One region of the Enterobacter vonholyi genome, then DNA from elsewhere that is predicted to be linked to it. Evidence: predicted binding sites of a transcription regulator. Region 1 holds the regulator's gene; the other holds the start of a gene.
The links. Region 1 encodes sigma-54, which starts transcription at its own class of promoters, with help from an activator protein. Its sites were predicted from a motif close to GTTGGCACANNTTTCGCTNT; they were not measured.
Positions count from the first base shown of each region.

Region 2: a site for sigma-54 is predicted at 1,405-1,424, ahead of glnA (glutamate--ammonia ligase). Genes of this name have one in related genera too.

Region 1 covers NZ_CP162152.1:3,933,754-3,944,244, forward strand. Annotated here, with positions in the region: gene mlaD (outer membrane lipid asymmetry maintenance protein MlaD) at 1-384, opposite strand, end outside; gene mlaE (lipid asymmetry maintenance ABC transporter permease subunit MlaE) at 389-1,171, opposite strand; gene mlaF (phospholipid ABC transporter ATP-binding protein MlaF) at 1,179-1,991, opposite strand; gene AB3N39_RS18465 (calcium/sodium antiporter) at 2,219-3,196, shown strand; gene kdsD (arabinose-5-phosphate isomerase KdsD) at 3,210-4,196, shown strand; gene kdsC (3-deoxy-manno-octulosonate-8-phosphatase KdsC) at 4,211-4,777, shown strand; gene lptC (LPS export ABC transporter periplasmic protein LptC) at 4,774-5,349, shown strand; gene lptA (lipopolysaccharide ABC transporter substrate-binding protein LptA) at 5,318-5,872, shown strand; gene lptB (LPS export ABC transporter ATP-binding protein) at 5,879-6,604, shown strand; gene rpoN (RNA polymerase factor sigma-54) at 6,652-8,085, shown strand; gene hpf (ribosome hibernation promoting factor) at 8,108-8,395, shown strand; gene ptsN (PTS IIA-like nitrogen regulatory protein PtsN) at 8,478-8,969, shown strand; gene rapZ (RNase adapter RapZ) at 9,015-9,869, shown strand; gene npr (PTS phosphocarrier protein NPr) at 9,866-10,138, shown strand; gene mtgA (monofunctional biosynthetic peptidoglycan transglycosylase) at 10,178-10,491, opposite strand, start outside.
Region 2 covers NZ_CP162152.1:4,395,717-4,406,207, forward strand. Annotated here, with positions in the region: gene typA (ribosome-dependent GTPase TypA) at 1-1,134, opposite strand, end outside; gene glnA (glutamate--ammonia ligase) at 1,511-2,920, shown strand; gene glnL (nitrogen regulation protein NR(II)) at 3,091-4,140, shown strand; gene glnG (nitrogen regulation protein NR(I)) at 4,152-5,564, shown strand; gene AB3N39_RS20685 (YshB family small membrane protein) at 5,675-5,785, shown strand; gene hemN (oxygen-independent coproporphyrinogen III oxidase) at 5,886-7,259, opposite strand; gene yihI (Der GTPase-activating protein YihI) at 7,448-7,963, opposite strand; gene yihA (ribosome biogenesis GTP-binding protein YihA/YsxC) at 8,541-9,170, shown strand; gene polA (DNA polymerase I) at 9,482-10,491, opposite strand, start outside.

The DNA.
Region 1 (10,491 bases):
AAGGATAGTCGTTCCCAGCTCGGGATCTTCAAAGCCAACGTTAAGCGCCAGATATTGTTCGCCCAGCAGACCGGAAGTCCGGATAGACAGGGAGCTGGTGTCCGGAATGTGGTTGTAACGCTCTTCGATATCCATCGCGACGCGAGGCAGATAGGTCTTCTCATCCAGCGTAATGTCGGATACGCGCCCGATCACCACGCCGCCGATACGGACCGGTGAACGCACCTTCAGCCCGCCGATGTTATCGAAGGTGGCATAGATGCGATACGTCGGTTCTGTGCGCACAGACGTGATATCCGCCGCTCTCAGGCAGATAAACAGTGCGGCTAGCAGCGCCAGCAGCAGGAATACACCGACCCAAATTTCATTTTTTCTCGTTTGCATGAACTCAATTCCCAAACATCAGTGCGGTGAGCACAAAATCCAGACCCAGTACGGCCAGCGACGAATGAACGACTGTACGTGTAGTTGCGCGGCTAATGCCCGCCGACGTCGGGATGGCATCGTAACCATTGAACAATGCAATCCAGGTGACCGTAATGGCAAATACCACGCTTTTAATCAGGCAGTTAACCAGATCCATTCGCAGGTCAATGGCGTCCTGCATCGCGGACCAGAAGAAACCGGCATCGATGCCTTTCCAGTGCACGCCAACCAGCGAGCCGCCCCAGATACCCACGGCGACAAACAGAATAGTCAGTAACGGTAAAGAGATCACCCCAGCCCAGAAACGCGGCGAGATCACGCGACGCAGCGGATCGACCGCCATCATCTCCATGCTGGAAAGCTGCTCGGTCGCGCGCATCAGGCCAATTTCAGCTGTTAATGCCGACCCCGCGCGCCCGGCGAAAAGCAGCGCCGCCACAACGGGCCCCAGCTCGCGCAGCAGCGAGAGCGCCACCAGCATCCCGAGGCTAGTTTCCGCACTGTAGGTTGTCAGAACAAGATAGCCCTGCAGCCCAAGCACCATACCGATAAACAGACCGGAGACAATGATGATGAGCATCGACAGCACTCCGACATTATAAAGCTGGCGCACCAATAGCGGCGCGTGCTTACGGAATTCCGGCCTGCCAACCAGGGCGTTGAATAACATCAATCCGGCACGCCCGAACGTCCTGATGGTTTTTATGCCACGGTGTCCGAGAGCGGCCAACGCATTTAACAGCATGAGTGGCTTAACTCCCTATTCCCAGTAAATCGTCACGATAGTCGCCTGCCGGGTAGCGGAACGGCACAGGGCCATCGGCAATACCGTCGAGGAACTGTCTAACACGCGGATCGCAATTTTCCTGCAGCGCCTGAGCGCTACCGTGTGCGACGATCTTTTTGTCCGCCACGATATAGGCGTAATCGGCAATGCTCAATACTTCCGGTACATCGTGAGACACCACAATGCAGGTGACGCCAAGCGCGCTGTTCAGTTCAGAGATGAGCTTCACCAGCACGCCCATCGTAATGGGATCCTGTCCAACAAACGGTTCGTCGAACATGATTAAATCAGGTTCTAATGCAATGGCTCTCGCCAGCGCGGCGCGGCGCGCCATGCCGCCGGACAGCTCCGAAGGCATCAGCTTCGCGGCCCCCCGCAAGCCAACGGCTTCGAGCTTCATCATCACCGTGCTTTTCAGCAGTTCAGGTGGCAGACTGGTATGCTCGCGCAGCGGATAAGCCACGTTATCAAAGACGTTCATGTCGGTGAACAAGGCGCCCGACTGAAAGAGCATGCTCATGCGTTTGCGGACAGTATACAGGCGCGAGCGCGACATCTCCGGGATGTTTTCGCCATCAAAGAGGATTTCACCGCTATCCGGTGGGATCTGCCCACCAATAAGGCGAAGCAGGGTCGTTTTACCGATCCCGGACGGCCCCATAATGGCAGTGATCTTGCCACGCGGAACGGTCAACGAAATATCATCAAATATCAATCTGCTGGAGCGAGAAAAACTCACCCCGCGGACATCGACTAAATTCGCCATGGTTTGGCTCATTTATAGTTCCTTTCTTATCCTGCTCACGTTAAGGCATGTAGCCTGAATCAGCCCTAAACTCAGCATTTTTACAGAATAATAACCGTAGAGGTTAGCGAAAGCTGGCATTTGTTTTACTTTTCCGGCGCATAAAGTCAAAATTAGGAATTCGTTACGCCTCAGACTGTATGCAGTCCAGCCGTGCACGCGCGATGGACCGACGAGTATACCTGAAGAAAGGACTTTTGATGCTTTTAGCAACAGCACTGTTAATAATTGGTTTACTTTTGGTCGTCTACAGTGCTGACCGTTTAGTATTTGCTGCATCTATCCTGTGTCGCCTGACGGGCGTACCGCCTGTCGTCATCGGGATGACCGTGGTCAGTGTGGGAACGTCACTTCCTGAAATCATCGTCTCTGTCTCGGCATCGCTGCATGGTCAGTTAGACCTTGCAGTAGGCACCGCGATTGGCTCTAACATCGTCAATATACTCTTGATTTTAGGCCTGGCCGCACTGCTCCATCCATTTCGCGTGCATTCTGATGTTCTGCGCCGTGAATTGCCGCTAATGTTAATCGTAAGCCTGTTGGCAGGCTGCGTATTTTACGATGGCGTACTGAGCTACAGCGACGGTATTTTCCTGCTGGCGCTGGCCGTCATTTGGTTGCTGTATAGTGTTAAAATCGCCCGTCAGGCGGAAAAACAGGGTCAGGATAGCCTCACGCGTGAGCAGGTCGCCGAACTTCCGCGAGAAGGTACACTGCCTGTTGCCCTGCTCTGGCTTGGCGTTGCGCTGATCATCATGCCGATGGCAACGCGTATGGTCGTGGATAACGCGACGGTACTGGCGAACTATTTCGCCATCAGTGAACTTACCATTGGTCTGACGGTGATTGCCATCGGTACCAGCCTGCCGGAACTGGCCACGGCCATTGCGGGGGCACGTAAAGGTGAAGATGACATTGCCATTGGTAATATCATCGGTTCCAACATATTTAATATCGCCATTGTGATGGGCCTTCCGGCCCTCATTACGCCAGGGCCCTTTAATCCCCTGGCATTCTCGCGTGACTACGGCGTGATGTTATTAGTCAGCGTGATATTTGCCCTGCTCTGCTGGCGGCGGCAACGACAGATCGGCAAAGGCGCAGGCGCGCTGCTGACGGGTGGATTTATCGTATGGATGGCGATGCTGTACTGGCTCTCGCCTCTTCTCTCTGGGTAATCGGAAACGCATTATGTCGCAAATAGAATTGCAGCCGGGTTTTGACTTTCAGAAAGCAGGCAAAGAGGTTCTGGAGATTGAACGTGAAGGTCTGGCGCAGTTAGATCGGTACATTAATCAGGATTTTAGTCTGGCATGTGAGAAGATGTTCTACTGTGCCGGCAAAGTCGTGGTGATGGGGATGGGTAAGTCCGGCCACATTGGACGTAAAATGGCGGCAACATTTGCCAGCACCGGAACCTCTTCCTTCTTTGTACACCCGGGGGAAGCCGCGCACGGCGACCTGGGTATGGTCACGCCGCAGGATATCGTCATCGCACTGTCTAACTCCGGTGAGTCCAATGAAATTCTGGCGCTGATCCCGGTACTGAAACGATTGCAGGTTCCGCTTATTTGCATGACCAGCCGTCCGGAAAGTAGCATGGCGCGTGCGGCCGATATTCACCTGTGCGTGAAGGTTCCCAAGGAGGCCTGTCCGCTCGGCCTGGCGCCAACGTCCAGCACCACCGCAGCGCTGGTCATGGGTGATGCGCTTGCCGTCGCACTGCTTGAAGCCCGCGGTTTTACGCCGGAAGATTTCGCGCTTTCCCATCCGGGCGGCGCGCTGGGGCGCAAGCTGCTGCTTCGGGTAAACGATATTATGCACACCGGGGATGAGATCCCTCACGTCAGCAAAGAAGCCTCCCTACGTGATGCGCTGCTGGAAATCACCCGTAAGAATCTGGGTATGACGGTCGTGTGCGACGATCTGTTGAAAATTCAGGGGATCTTCACCGATGGCGACCTGCGCCGCGTGTTCGACATGGGTGTTGATGTCCGTACCCTGGGCATTGCCGACGTGATGACGCCGGGCGGTATCCGCGTGCGTCCGGGTACGCTGGCCGTGGATGTGCTGAACCTGATGCAGTCCCGCCATATCACCTCCGTTATGGTTGCAGATGGCGACCAGTTGCTGGGTGTGGTACATATGCATGATCTGCTGCGCGCAGGCGTAGTGTAATGAAGGATAAGACAATGAGTAATGCGGGTGCATCCCTTGCAACCTGTTATGGCCCGGTCAGTACCCAGATGATGGCAAAGGCGAAAAACATTCGTCTGCTCATCCTGGATGTGGATGGCGTACTCTCCGATGGCCTGATTTACATGGGCAATAATGGTGAAGAGCTGAAAGCATTTAACGTCCGCGACGGCTATGGTATCCGCTGTGCGCTCACCTCGGGTATTGAGGTGGCTATCATCACCGGGCGAAAAGCTAAACTGGTAGAAGACCGCTGTGAAACCTTAGGAATTACCCATCTGTATCAGGGGCAGTCCGATAAGATGGCGGCGTTTAAGGATTTACTGGGTAAACTGGCTATCGCACCGGAAAACGTGGCCTACGTCGGGGACGATCTGATTGACTGGCCTGTGATGACTGAGGTCGGGCTGAGCATCGCCGTTGCCGATGCGCATCCGCTGCTGATCCCGCGCGCTGACTACGTTACCCACATCAACGGGGGCCGTGGTGCCGTCCGTGAAGTCTGCGATCTGCTCCTGCTGGCGCAGGGCAAGCTTGATGAGGCCAAAGGGCAATCGATATGAGTAAAACCAGACGCTGGATTATCATTTTGCTTTCGCTAGTCGCACTGGTATTGATTGGTGTGAACCTTGCCGATCGCGACGATACGCAAACAGAAGTGGTTAACAATAGCGATCCAACCTATAAAAGCGATCACAGCGAAACCGTGGTCTACAGCCCGGAAGGCGCGCTGAACTATCGCCTGATTGCCCAGCATGTTGAATATTTTTCAGATGACGGTATTTCGTGGTTTACCCAACCGGTGATGACCACATTCGATAAAGACAAAGTGCCGACGTGGTCAATTAAGTCAGATCGGGCCAAACTGACAAATGACCGTATGCTTTATCTGTACGGCCACGTTGAAGTCAACGCCCTGACCGCTGACTCGCAACTGCGAAAAATTACGACGGATAATGCCCAGATCAACCTGGTAACCCAGGACGTGACGTCGCAGGATCTGGTCACACTGTATGGCACAACATTTAATTCCAGCGGTTTGAGAATGCGCGGGAACTTACGCAGCAAGAACGCCGAGCTGATTGAAAAGGTTAGAACCTCCTATGAAATTCAAAACAAACAAACTCAGCCTTAAAGTAATTATCGCCAGCGCGATGCTGGTGACCAGTCTCCCCGCGCTTGCTGTAACGGGCGATACCGACCAGCCGATTCATATCGAGTCCGACACCCAGTCTCTCGATATGCAGGGTAACGTCGTCACCTTCACGGGTAACGTCGTCATGACCCAGGGCACCATCAAAATTAACGCTGACAAAGTGGTCGTGACCCGTCCGGGTGGCGAGCAGGGCAAAGAGATCATTGATGGTTACGGCAACCCGGCAACCTTCTACCAGATGCAGGACAATGGCAAGCCGGTAAAAGGCCGCGCCTCGCATATGCACTACGAGCTGGCGAAGGACCTGGTAATCCTGACCGGAAACGCGTATCTGGAACAGCTGGACAGCAACATTACCGGCGACCAAATCACCTATCTGGTGAAAGAGCAAAAAATGCAGGCCTCCAGCGAGAAAGGTAAACGCGTCACGACCGTACTGGTTCCGTCGCAGCTGCAGGACAAAGGCAAGGGCCAGGCCCCGGCACAGAAGAAGAGTAACTAATCCGTTATGGCAACATTAACTGCAAAAAACCTCGCGAAGGCCTATAAGGGCCGCCGTGTCGTAGAAGATGTCAGTTTGACCGTCAACTCTGGCGAAATCGTGGGGCTGCTTGGCCCTAACGGTGCGGGTAAAACGACAACCTTCTACATGGTCGTTGGCATTGTGCCGCGCGATGCCGGCAACATAATCATTGACGATGAAGACATCAGTCTTCTGCCGCTTCACGCGCGCGCGCGTCGCGGGATCGGCTATCTGCCGCAGGAAGCCTCCATTTTCCGTCGTCTTAGCGTTTACGACAACCTGATGGCGGTCCTGCAAATTCGTAACGATCTGACCAGCGAACAGCGTCAGGATCGTGCCAACGAGCTGATGGAAGAGTTCCACATTGAGCATCTGCGCGACAGCCTCGGTCAGGCACTCTCCGGGGGCGAACGTCGTCGCGTTGAGATCGCGCGTGCGCTGGCCGCAAACCCTAAATTTATCCTTCTGGATGAACCATTTGCGGGTGTTGACCCGATCTCGGTTATCGACATTAAACGTATCATTGAACACTTGCGCGACAGCGGGCTTGGCGTACTGATCACCGACCACAACGTCCGAGAAACGCTGGCCGTATGTGAACGCGCGTATATTGTGAGCCAGGGCAATCTGATCGCCCACGGTACGCCGCAGCAGATCCTCGAAGACGATCATGTTAAGCGCGTCTATCTTGGGGAAGACTTCAGACTCTGATAGGGTAGAGGTAACGTAACGCCGAACCGGAGAAAAATGCTCTGAACATGAAGCAAGGTTTGCAATTAAGGCTCAGCCAACAACTGGCGATGACGCCGCAGCTACAGCAGGCAATTCGCCTGTTGCAACTGTCCACGTTAGAACTTCAGCAGGAGCTCCAGCAGGCGCTGGACAGCAACCCCCTGCTGGAACAAACCGATCTTCATGACGAGGTAGATACTCAGCAGTCACAGGACACTGAAGCGCTTGATACCGCCGACGCACTCGAACAAAAAGAGATGCCCGACGAGCTTCCGCTGGATGCCAGCTGGGATGAAATCTACACCGCCGGAACGCCTTCCGGTACGCGTGCGGACTACCAGGATGATGAGCTACCGGTCTATCAGGGAGAAACCACTCAGTCGCTGCAGGATTACCTGATGTGGCAGGTGGAACTCACTCCCTTCTCCGATACCGACCGCGCGATTGCCACCTCAATTGTCGATGCCGTTGACGACACCGGCTATTTGACCGTCACGCTTGACGATATTCTGGAAAGCATGGGCGACGAAGAGATAGAGCTTGAGGAAGTTGAAGCCGTTCTGAAGCGCATCCAGCGTTTCGATCCGGTAGGCGTAGCCGCAAAAGATCTGCGCGACTGCCTGCTAATCCAGCTTTCTCAGTTCAGCAAAGAGACGCCATGGCTCGACGAGGCGCGCGTGATCATCAGCGATCACCTGGATCTGCTGGCGAACCACGATTTCCGCACCCTGATGCGCGTCACGCGCCTGAAAGAAGATGTGCTGAAAGAAGCGGTGAATCTGATCCAGTCACTCGATCCACGCCCGGGACAGTCAATCCAGACCAGCGAGCCTGAGTACGTTATTCCGGACGTGCTGGTCAGAAAACACAATGGCCGCTGGGTCGTTGAACTGAATTCAGACAGCATCCCTCGCCTGCAAATCAACCAGCAGTATGCCTCCATGTGCACCAGCGTGCGTAACGACTCCGACAATCAATATATTCGTAGCAATCTTCAGGAAGCGCGATGGCTGATCAAAAGTCTTGAGAGCCGAAATGATACGCTGCTACGCGTCAGCCGCTGTATTGTCGAACAGCAGCAGGCTTTCTTTGAGCAGGGCGAAGAGTATATGAAACCGATGGTGCTGGCGGATATCGCCCAGGCCGTCGAGATGCATGAATCAACCATTTCCCGTGTCACCACGCAGAAGTATCTGCACAGTCCACGCGGTATTTTTGAGCTTAAGTATTTCTTCTCCAGCCATGTGAATACCGAGGGCGGCGGTGAAGCGTCGTCAACGGCCATTCGTGCCCTGGTGAAGAAGTTGATCGCCGCGGAGAACCCCGCGAAGCCGCTAAGCGACAGTAAGTTAACCACCATGCTGTCCGATCAGGGTATTATGGTGGCACGTCGTACTGTTGCGAAGTATCGAGAGTCTTTATCCATTCCGCCGTCCAACCAGCGTAAACAGCTGGTCTGACACAACCGATAAGGAAGACACTATGCAGCTCAACATCACTGGACAAAACGTCGAAATTACTGAGGCTTTACGCGAATTCGTGAACGCGAAGTTTGCAAAACTCGAGCAGTATTTCGAAAGGATCAATCAGGTCTATATTGTGTTGAAAGTGGAGAAAGTGACTCATATCTCGGATGCCACCCTGCATGTTAACGGGGGTGAACTGCATGCCAGTGCGGAAGGGCAAGACATGTACGCTGCTATCGACGGCTTGATTGATAAGCTTGCGCGACAGCTCAATAAACATAAAGATAAACTGAAACAACACTAATTGTCCGGGCAGTTAACGGGTGCAGGACGGCCTGTTGTGAAACACAACAGGCCATTTGTACAGTTAGCGCTTAGGTGAAATTATGATGAACAACGATTCCGCTCTTCAACTGAGCAATGTCCTTAACCAGGAATGTACCCGCAGTGCGGTTCACTGCCAGAGCAAAAAACGTGCGCTGGAGATCATCAGTGAACTGGCTGCTAAACAGCTGGGCCTGCCGCCGCAGGTGGTGTTCGAAGCGATTCTGACCCGTGAAAAAATGGGCAGTACCGGTATCGGCAACGGCATCGCGATCCCGCACGGCAAACTGGAAGAGGATACCCTGCGTGCCGTTGGTGTGTTTGTGCAGCTTGAAACACCCATCGCCTTTGATGCCATTGATAACCAGCCCGTCGATCTCCTTTTCGCGCTGCTGGTGCCTGCCGATCAGACGAAAACCCACCTGCATACGCTGTCGCTGGTCGCAAAACGTCTGGCCGATAAAACTATTTGCCGTCGACTGCGCTCGGCCCAAAGTGATGAAGAGCTCTACCAAATTATCACTGAAGCAGAAGGCAATCAGGATGATGCATAACCAGGAGATGGCCTTCACATCTGTTGTCCTGAGGAGAAACGGAACATGGTGCTGATGATTGTCAGTGGCCGTTCAGGGTCGGGGAAATCCGTTGCTCTGCGGGCGCTGGAAGACATGGGTTTTTACTGCGTTGATAACCTGCCGGTCGTGTTGTTGCCCGATCTGGCGCGCACGCTTGCGGAGAGACAAACCTCTGCAGCCGTCAGTATCGACGTCCGTAACATGCCTGAATCGCCAGAGATCTTCGAACAGGCAATGAGCAACCTGCCTGACACGTTCTCGCCTCAGCTGCTGTTCCTTGATGCAGACCGCAATACGCTAATCCGTCGCTACAGCGATACCCGTCGCTTGCACCCGCTTTCCAGTAAGAACCTCTCTCTGGAGAGTGCTATCGATGAAGAGAGCGATCTGCTGGAGCCACTGCGTTCTCGTGCCGACCTGATTGTCGACACCTCTGAGATGTCCGTTCACGAGCTGGCAGAAATGCTGCGTACCCGGTTATTGGGTAAACGCGAGCGTGAACTGACGATGGTGTTCGAATCCTTTGGCTTCAAGCACGGTATCCCGATTGATGCGGATTATGTTTTCGACGTGCGCTTCCTGCCGAACCCGCACTGGGATCCGAAGCTGCGTCCCATGACAGGCCTGGACAAACCCGTCGCGGCCTTCCTCGACAGGCACACAGAAGTACACAATTTTATCTACCAGACGCGAAGCTACCTTGAGCTATGGTTACCTATGCTGGAGACAAACAATCGTAGCTACCTGACGGTAGCGATTGGCTGTACCGGTGGTAAACATCGTTCGGTTTATATCGCCGAACAGCTGGCCGACTATTTCCGCTCGCGCGGTAAGAACGTTCAGTCCCGTCATCGCACGCTGGAAAAACGTAAAACATGACCGTAAAACAGACCGTTGAGATCACCAATAAGCTGGGCATGCACGCCCGCCCGGCGATGAAGCTGTTTGAGCTGATGCAGGGTTTCGATGCAGAAGTTCTGCTGCGGAATGACGAAGGTACCGAAGCGGAAGCGAACAGCGTGATCGCCCTGCTGATGCTGGATTCCGCCAAAGGGCGCCAGATTGAAGTCGAAGCCACCGGACCTCAGGAAGAGGAAGCGTTGGCGGCTGTGATCGCGCTGTTTAATGCAGGGTTTGACGAAGATTAAGATCTGCTATTCAGGCGGGTAGCGCTGCGCTTACCCGCCCTACATTAATTTATTGCTCTCCATAAACCCGTCCCCTCCCAACTGACGCATCTGGCGCATGATCCACGCCTGACGGCTACGCACGTACCCTGACGGGGCACTGGCTTTAAAACGAATGGGATTAGGCAGAACAGCCGCGAGCAGCGCCGCTTCAGACATGCTCAGCTTGCTGGCGGGTTTATTAAAATAGCGTTGAGATGCAGCTTCAACACCAAATACCCCGTCACCAAACTCGGCAACGTTGAGATACACGGTCAGAATGCGTTTTTTGCTCCAGACCGTTTCCATCCCCAGGGTCAACCCCGCTTCCAGCC
Region 2 (10,491 bases), 460 kb from region 1:
GAAACCTTCACGACGCATGTTTTCGATCAGAACAGACAGGTGCAGCTCACCACGACCAGAAACGCGGAATGCATCAGCGTCTTCGGTTTCTTCAACACGCAGCGCAACGTTGTGCACCAGCTCTTTGTTCAGGCGGTCAAGGATCTGACGAGAGGTAACGAACTTACCTTCTTTTCCACAGAACGGAGAGGTGTTGACGTTGAAGAACATGGTAACGGTTGGTTCATCAACAGACAGGGCTGGCAGCGCTTCCACGTTCTGCGGATCGCAGATGGTGTCAGAGATGTTCAGCTCGCCCAGACCGGTGATAGCGATGATGTCGCCCGCTTCAGCCAGATCGCTGTCGATACGCTCCAGACCCAGGTGAGTCAGCACTTTGCCAACTTTACCGTTACGGGTTTTGCCTTCGCTATCGATGATAGTAACCTGCTGGTTTGGCTTCACTTTACCGCGTTTGATACGGCCGATACCGATGACGCCAACGTAGTTGTTGTAGTCGAGCTGGGAGATCTGCATCTGCAGTGGACCATCCAGATCAACATCCGGTGCCGGTACGTGATCGACAATCGCCTGATACAGCGGGGTCATGTCTTCCGCCATATCTTCGTGATCCAGACCCGCGATACCATTCAGCGCCGAAGCGTAAATGATAGGGAAGTCCAGCTGTTCGTCGGTCGCATCGAGGTTAACGAACAGGTCGAATACCTGATCAACAACCCAGTCAGGACGTGCGCCAGGACGGTCAACCTTGTTGATAACAACAATTGGTTTCAGGCCATGGGCAAATGCTTTTTTGGTCACGAAGCGCGTTTGCGGCATTGGGCCGTCAAATGCGTCAACCACCAGCAGCACGGAATCCACCATGGACATCACGCGCTCAACTTCACCACCGAAGTCGGCGTGCCCTGGGGTATCAACGATGTTGATACGGTAGTCATTCCATTTAATCGCGGTGTTTTTCGCGAGGATGGTAATCCCACGCTCTTTCTCCAAATCGTTGGAGTCCATCACACGCTCTTGAGTTTCGGCACGCGCATCAAACGTACCGGATTGCTGCAGCAGCTTATCAACCAGGGTAGTTTTACCATGGTCAACGTGCGCGATGATGGCGATGTTACGCAAATTTTCGATCACAACTTTGCCTCAGGCATTAGAAATAGCGCGTTATTGTACACGGATTAATCGCACTACAAAACAGGATCACAAACATCCTCCGCAAACAAGTATTGCAGAGATGCTTTGTGATCGCTTTCACGGAGCGAAAAAGGGCACTTTAACGTAAATTGCACCAATATGGTGCTCAATGTTCACATTGAAGCACTATACTGGTGCAACAAATCCATCGTGGTGCAGCCCTTTTGCACTATGGTGCGCATGATAACGCCTTTTTGGGGTGATTTAAAAGTTGGCACAGATTTCGCTTTATAAAAATTACATGGCAACAGCCAGTACAAACAGAAACTGAAGACCTCGTTACCACGACGACAATGACCAATCTGGAGAGTTAAGTATGTCCGCTGAACACGTTTTGACGATGCTGAACGAACATGAAGTGAAGTTTGTTGATCTCCGCTTCACCGACACCAAAGGTAAAGAACAGCACGTCACAATCCCTGCTCATCAGGTGAACGCCGAATTCTTTGAAGAAGGCAAAATGTTTGACGGCTCCTCCATTGGTGGCTGGAAAGGCATTAACGAATCCGACATGGTTCTGATGCCAGATGCAACCACTGCGGTCATTGATCCGTTCTTCGAAGAACCAACCCTGATCATCCGTTGCGACATCCTCGAGCCAGGCACGCTGCAGGGCTACGACCGCGACCCACGTTCTATCGCGAAACGCGCTGAAGAGTACCTGCGTTCTACCGGCATCGCAGACACCGTTCTGTTCGGGCCAGAGCCAGAATTCTTCCTGTTCGATGACATCCGTTTCGGTGCTTCTATTTCTGGCTCCCACGTTGCTATCGACGACATCGAAGGTGCATGGAACTCCTCCACCAAATATGAAGGTGGTAACAAAGGTCACCGTCCTGGCGTTAAAGGTGGTTACTTCCCGGTTCCTCCGGTCGATTCTGCACAGGACATTCGTTCCACCATGTGTCTGGTGATGGAAGAGATGGGCCTGGTTGTTGAAGCTCACCACCACGAAGTGGCGACTGCGGGTCAGAACGAAGTGGCAACCCGCTTCAACACCATGACCAAAAAAGCGGACGAAATTCAGATCTACAAATACGTTGTGCACAACGTTGCGCACCGTTTCGGTAAAACCGCGACCTTCATGCCAAAACCAATGTTTGGCGACAACGGTTCCGGTATGCACTGCCACATGTCTCTGTCCAAAAACGGTACCAACCTGTTCTCTGGCGACAAATATGCTGGCCTGTCCGAGCAGGCGCTGTACTACATCGGCGGCGTAATCAAACACGCTAAAGCGATCAACGCCCTGGCGAACCCAACCACCAACTCCTACAAGCGTCTGGTCCCGGGCTACGAAGCGCCAGTGATGCTGGCCTACTCTGCACGTAACCGTTCTGCTTCTATCCGTATCCCGGTAGTAGCGTCTCCTAAAGCGCGTCGTATCGAAGTACGCTTCCCGGATCCAGCGGCTAACCCATACCTGTGCTTCGCAGCACTGCTGATGGCCGGTCTGGACGGTATCAAGAACAAGATCCACCCGGGCGAAGCGATGGACAAAAACCTGTACGACCTGCCGCCAGAAGAAGCGAAAGAGATCCCACAGGTTGCTGGCTCTCTGGAAGAAGCCCTGCAGGCGCTGGACGCAGACCGTGAGTTCCTGACTGCAGGTGGCGTATTCACTGACGACGCTATCGATGCTTACATCGCACTGCGCACTGAAGAGAACGACCGCGTGCGCATGACTCCGCATCCGGTTGAGTTCGAACTGTACTACAGCGTTTAATTAAGTTGTTTTACCCGGCGTGACAAGCGCCGGGAGTAGTTGCCGTGGAAACTTTTAGCCCATCTCAGGATGGGCTTTTTTCTCCACCAACAATCTGATCTCACGCGCTTTTTACGCCGAAAACGCTATACTGCACTAAATTAGTGCAAACGACTCCAGGAGACTGCTGAATGGCAACTGGCACGCTGCCCGATGCTGGGCAGATCCTCAATTCTTTGATTAACAGCATCTTGCTGGTCGATGACGAGCTGGCCGTTCATTACGCCAACCCGGCGGCACAGCAGCTGCTTGCCCAAAGCGCACGTAAACTATTCGGTACCCCGCTTCCGGAACTCCTGAGCTACTTTTCGCTGAATATTGGCCTGATGCAGGAAAGCTTACAGGCAGGCCAGGGTTTCACCGATAACGAAGTGACGCTGGTGATCGACGGGCGCTCGCACATTCTGTCGCTAACCGCGCAACGTCTTCCCGAAGGCCTGATCCTGCTGGAAATGGCGCCGATGGATAATCAGCGTCGACTGAGCCAGGAGCAGCTTCAGCATGCGCAGCAGATTGCAGCCCGTGACCTCGTGCGCGGTCTGGCGCATGAAATTAAAAACCCGCTGGGTGGGTTACGCGGCGCGGCGCAGCTTCTGACCAAGGCGCTGCCTGACCCTGCGCTGGCGGAATATACCAACGTCATCATTGAGCAGGCGGACCGTCTGCGGAATCTGGTAGACCGTCTTCTCGGTCCGCAGCAGCCGGGAATGCACGTCACTGAAAGCATCCATAAAGTGGCTGAGCGGGTGGTGAAGCTCGTCTCAATGGAGCTGCCGGAGAACGTCACGCTGGTACGTGATTACGACCCAAGCCTGCCGGAACTGGCCCATGACCCGGATCAGATTGAGCAGGTCCTGTTGAATATTGTGCGTAATGCTCTGCAGGCGCTGGGACCTGAAGGCGGCGAGATTATTTTACGCACCCGCACCGCCTTCCAGCTCACGTTACACGGCGTGCGCTACCGGCTGGCCGCCCGAATCGACGTTGAGGATAACGGGCCCGGCATTCCATCGCATCTGCAGGACACCCTGTTCTACCCGATGGTCAGCGGCCGTGAAGGCGGAACCGGCCTGGGCTTATCCATTGCCCGCAGTTTGATCGACCAACACTCTGGAAAAATTGAATTTACCAGTTGGCCGGGACATACCGAGTTTTCGGTTTTCCTGCCGATTAAAAAATAAAGGTGACGTTTATGCAACGAGGGATAGTCTGGGTAGTCGATGACGATAGCTCCATCCGTTGGGTGCTTGAACGCGCGCTCACAGGGGCGGGATTAAGCTGCACGACGTTTGAGAGCGGCAGCGAAGTGCTCGACGCACTCACCACTAAAACGCCCGATGTTCTGCTGTCGGATATCCGTATGCCGGGCATGGACGGGCTGGCGCTGTTAAAGCAGATCAAACAACGCCACCCTATGCTACCGGTCATCATAATGACCGCGCACTCCGATCTGGATGCCGCAGTAAGCGCCTATCAGCAAGGGGCGTTCGATTACCTGCCCAAACCGTTTGATATCGACGAAGCGGTGGCGCTGGTTGAGCGCGCGATTAGCCATTATCAGGAGCAGCAACAGCCGCGCCACGCGCCCGATTTTGGGCCAACCACCGACATCATCGGCGAAGCGCCGGCGATGCAGGACGTGTTTCGCATTATTGGCCGTCTGTCCCGCTCGTCCATCAGCGTCTTGATTAACGGCGAATCGGGCACCGGTAAAGAGCTTGTGGCGCATGCACTGCATCGCCATAGCCCGCGGGCAAAAGCCCCGTTCATCGCCCTGAATATGGCGGCGATCCCGAAGGATTTAATTGAGTCCGAACTGTTCGGCCATGAAAAAGGGGCATTTACCGGCGCAAATACCATTCGCCAGGGGCGCTTCGAACAGGCTGACGGCGGCACGCTGTTCCTGGATGAAATCGGTGATATGCCGCTGGACGTTCAGACCCGCCTGCTGCGCGTGCTGGCCGACGGGCAGTTTTATCGCGTGGGCGGCTATGCGCCGGTGAAAGTGGACGTGCGTATTATCGCCGCGACCCACCAGAACCTGGAGCAACGCGTGCAGGAAGGCAAATTCCGTGAGGATTTATTCCACCGTCTTAACGTCATCCGCGTTCATCTGCCGCCGCTGCGTGAACGTCGGGAAGATATTCCCCGCCTGGCGCGTCATTTTCTGCAGGTGGCTGCCCGCGAGCTGGGCGTGGAAGCCAAGCAGCTTCACCCGGAAACCGATGCCGCTCTAACGCGTCTGGCGTGGCCGGGCAACGTGCGTCAGCTGGAAAACACCTGCCGCTGGTTAACCGTGATGGCTGCCGGTCAGGAAGTGCTGATTCAGGATTTACCGGCCGAACTGTTTGAGGCGACCGCGCCGGAAAGCAGTAGCGGACACGCGCTGCCGGACAGCTGGGCGACGCTGCTGGCGCAGTGGGCCGACCGCGCGCTGCGTTCCGGTCATCAAAACCTGCTGTCTGAGGCTCAGCCTGAGATGGAGCGTACGCTGTTGACCACCGCGCTTCGTCATACGCAGGGTCACAAGCAGGAAGCCGCTCGCCTGTTGGGATGGGGTCGCAATACCCTGACGCGCAAGCTGAAAGAGCTGGGAATGGAGTAATATCCGCGCTTGTGTAAAGGTTATTAATTGAACGCAAATCGTCGTTATTTTGCGCTTTACTGTTCCGATGAGTTTTGTATGATCGTGCCCGGAAATTGGGGGTGAACATCATGCTGGAAACATTCGTGAATATGCTCTCTAGCGGAGCCGCTGAAAGCCACACGCCACAAACAGCCGTTGCGGCTATGTTGTGCGCGGCGCTGGTTGGGCTGTTTAGCTAGCGAGTTGGCGATGAAAAGCCGGGTGACGCTTCGCTTACCCGGCCGACATTTCGCACTTTTGTAGGCCGGGTAAGGCGAAGCCGCCACCCGGCATTACAGTTTAAATAACTCGCGAGAACTGCTGCATTCGCGCTTTCTGACGCAGATACGCGTCAAAGCACATGCAGATATTACGGATCAACAGACGCCCTTTCGGGGTGACCTCTATGGCTCTCTCCGACACATCCACCAGCCCGTCTTTCGCCAGCGGCGCCAGAAGCTTCAGATCTTCCGCGAAATAATCGCTGAAGTTCAGTTCCCACTGCGCTTCCACATCGCTGAAATCGAGACGGAAGTTGCAGATAAGCGCCTTAATCACATCGCGACGGATACAGTCATCACGCGTTAACGCAATGCCGCGCCACAGCGCGTTGCCAGTCTCATCAACCTGCTGGTAATACAGCTTCAGCTCTTTCTGGTTCTGCGCGTAGCAGTCGCCAATCATGCTAATGGCGGAGACACCCATTCCCAGTAAATCGGTATCGCCCTGGGTCGTATATCCCTGGAAGTTACGGTGCAGGACCCCTTCGCGCTGAGCAACGGCCAGCTCGTCATCCGGGCGGGCAAAGTGATCCATGCCGATAAACTGATAGCCGGTGTCGGTCAGCGAGGTGATGGTTTCCTGCAGGATATCTAGCTTCTGCTGGGCAGAAGGAAGATCGGCATCTTTGATTTTGCGCTGGGCGGCAAAGAGCGTTGGCAGATGCGCATAGTTAAAGACGCTCAGGCGGTCCGGGTTAAGTTCAGCCACGCGCTTCAGCGTGAAGGCGAAGCTTTCCGGCGTTTGCTTTGGCAGGCCGTAAATCAGGTCAATATTGGTCGAGGTGAAACCAATCTCACGCGCGTGATTGAGTAAGGCAAAGATAAATTCTTCGTCCTGCTCGCGGTTCACCAGACGCTGAACCTCTTTATTGAAATCCTGTACGCCCATACTCAGTCGGTTGAATCCTTCTGCGCGTAAATGATCCAGGACATCCAGCTGAATTTCACGCGGATCGACTTCGATCGAGATCTCAGCGTCAGCATTAAAACTGAAATTGCCGCGCAGAAGCGCCATCAGGCGGCTTATTTGCGCTTTGTTCAGATAGGTTGGCGTACCGCCGCCCCAGTGAAGCTGGCTCACGTGACGGCCTTTAAACAGCGGCGCGCGATGAACAATTTCCTGTTCGAGCGCATCAAGATACTGGTCGGCTTTATGCTGCTGGCGGGTCACGATTTTATTGCAGCCGCAGAAGTAGCAAAGCTTGTGGCAGAACGGAATATGGACGTAGAGCGACAGCGGACGCTCAGGATAGCGCGCGACAGCCTGCTGGAAATCACGCTCTCCGAAGGCATCGGAGAACTCCAGCGCGGTGGGGTAAGACGTATAACGCGGCCCGGAATAGTTATATTTCTGGATTAGGGCCAAATCCCAGTCGATAGTTGATGCTGACATGCTCACTCCTTCCGTTGGTGTCGCGTTCGTATACGGCGGCCCGTTCTGACCCCATTGCGGGCCATCATTCGGGTGCGCAGCCACTTCTGTCGCCGCGACAACCGCCGTAGTTTAACGAATAACCACACCAGATAACATATAACCGGAAGGGTTATAAGCAGGACTATCGTGCCTGCCGGGTGCAAATGTTAGTTTCCACCCTTCAGAAGACGCATCATATCTTCCTGCTTCTCGTCTTCTTCTTCATCTTCGTCATCGTCGTATGACAGGCCCAGCTTCTGCATCAGTTCATCAATACGATCCAGTTTGGCATCCACCCATGACTGCTCTTCAGCGGTCAGGGTTTCACCCTCTTCAAGACGTTCCAGCAGCGCGTCCAGGCGCTCATCGTTCTCCAGCAAATCCAGCTCAGCCTGCGGTGAAAGCATAGGTTTCTCGCTCTTTGGTTTGTGCTGCTTAGTGACCGGGGTGTCTGTCACGCCCAGTGGAATGGGAGTTTTACTGCCGATACGAGGATCTTTCTGCTGCCTGCCTTTTGCAGAAGAGCCCGCTGCACCACCACCGTTGGCACGGCTACCCGCAGCATGACCGCGATGTTTTTTGTCGCGTTTGCGGTCGCGCGCTTCCTGGTTCAGTTCTTCGCGCGTTTTGCGGCGTGCTTTTGCAGGGCGTTTCGCGCCCGCAGCGGAGGTTGGTTTTTTCATGATGTTTTATCTTTAAGTCGTTTTCTTCAGTATAGAATTGCGGCGAAATCTAGCAGAAAGCAAGCAAAGAAAAAAGGCGACAGAGCAATCTGTCGCCTTTTTTCCTGACTCACAACCCTTAGCGGGTCAGACATTCCATGTTTGCCAACAACAAACCCTGTTTATCCCTTGGCTAATACCGTCCGTGATACGGTTCCATTTCCTTTTAAAACGCCTCCAGGCGCTGGTCGTCCTGACAATCCTGCGTCTTCGCCTCCTGGCGCTCCTGACCCTAATCCTTAAGTCGATTTCCTGTTGGCTTCCTCGCCCTGACGCACACTTTACCTTGTTCCGTTAAACTAACAAGCAACGAAACGGCATAAAAAGAGATTTTCAGACAATTAACCGAAAATAAGCTTATGATTTAAAACAGTTTGCATTTTTTAACGCCTGCGAATTCTCTGAAATCTCCCATAGCATCACTGGCCGATCTCTCACACCGATGGGGGCATTCGCCTACACGGCATAGTAATCAGAAAAGCCTTTTGCCTGCATTCGGGTATAATCCCCTTCAGATTACGATTTTGGAGACGACCACGTGACTACCTGGAACTACCAACAGACGCATTTTGTCACCAGTGCGCCCGATATTCGCCACCTGCCTTCTGATACCGGTATTGAAGTGGCCTTTGCTGGCCGCTCCAATGCGGGGAAATCCAGCGCCCTGAATACGCTGACCAATCAGAAGAGCCTGGCGCGTACCTCAAAAACACCTGGCCGTACCCAGCTGATCAACCTGTTTGAAGTCGCAGAGGGCAAACGCCTGGTCGACTTACCGGGCTACGGTTACGCGCAGGTACCGGAAGAGATGAAAATCAAGTGGCAGCGTGCGCTGGGTGAATACCTGGAAAAACGTCTGTGCCTGAAAGGTCTGGTGGTGCTGATGGATATTCGTCACCCGCTAAAAGATCTCGATCAGCAGATGATCGACTGGGCTGTAGCAAGCGATATCGCCGTACTGGTGCTGCTGACGAAAGCCGATAAGCTGGCGAGCGGCGCGCGTAAAGCGCAGGTGAATATGGTTCGCGAAGCGGTGCTGGCGTTCAACGGTGATGTGCAGGTTGAGCCGTTCTCCTCGCTGAAAAAGCAGGGCGTGGACAAGTTGCGTCAGAAACTCGATACCTGGTTTAGCGAGATGGAACCCGCGAAGGAAGCGGAAGAAGAGTAATACCGGGCGCGGCAATGGCCGCGCTTTTTTTGCCTGAACATTTCTTTGCCGCAATAAAAAACGCCCCAGTCATTACTGACTGGGGCGGCTAAAATATTCAGCCAAATCCGATTACGTGAAGTAAAAGGTCTGAAAGATAGAACATCTTACCTCTGTACCCTACGCCGATAACTCTACCCCTTTTTGTGCTGCAGAAAAAGCACTTTTTGTAGTTTTTTTTCATTCTTTACATAGGGAATTCTAATGATCGTCACAAAACGCGCGTTCTAATGTTGCAAACTTACATAAATAGCGCGTTATGCGAAGAATCGTTAGTGAGCCTGATCCCAGTTTTCACCACTTCCCACTTCCACCAGCAACGGCACATCAAGCGTCATGCTGCTTTCCATCAGTTCGTGGATCTTCTTCGACACGGCGTCGAGGTCGTCCTTGTGCACTTCAAATACCAGTTCATCGTGTACCTGCATGATCATTTTCACGCGAGGTTTCTCTTCTTGCAGCCAGGCATCAACAGCGATCATTGCACGCTTAATAATGTCCGCCGCGGTACCCTGCATCGGGGCGTTGATCGCCGCACGCTCTGCGCCAGCGCGGCGCGCCGCGTTGCTGGATTTGATGTCCGGTAGGTAGAGACGGCGGCCATCCAGGGTTTCGACGTACCCTTTTTCCTTCGCCTGCGCGCGTGTGCGTTCCATATATTCCAGCACGCCCGGATAACGCTCGAAGTAGAGATCCATATACTTCTGCGACTCTTTACGCGGAATGTTGAGCTGGCGTGAAAGGCCGAACGCGCTCATGCCGTAGATCAGACCGAAGTTGATCGCCTTAGCGCTGCGGCGCTGTTCGTTGGTCACGCTGTCCAGCGGCAAGCCGAAGACTTCCGCCGCGGTTGCCCGGTGGATATCCTTCCCTTCGGCAAACGCGGTAAGCAGGCCTTTGTCACGGGACAGATGCGCCATAATGCGCAGTTCGATTTGCGAGTAGTCAGCAGAGACAATCAGATAATCCTCTGGTGCGATGAAAGCCTGGCGAATACGACGGCCCTCTTCGTTACGTACCGGGATGTTCTGCAGGTTGGGATCGGTTGACGAGAGACGACCGGTCGCCGCAACAGCCTGATGATACGACGTGTGCACGCGACCCGTTTTCGGGTTGATCATAAGCGGAAGCTTGTCGGTGTAGGTCGACTTCAGCTTCGCGAGACCACGGTACTGCAGAATCACTTTTGGCAGCGGGTAATCCAGTGCCAGCTCTTCCAGCACCTCTTCAGAGGTTGACGGTGCGCCGCCAGGGGTTTTCTTCAGCGGCTTGATACCCTGCT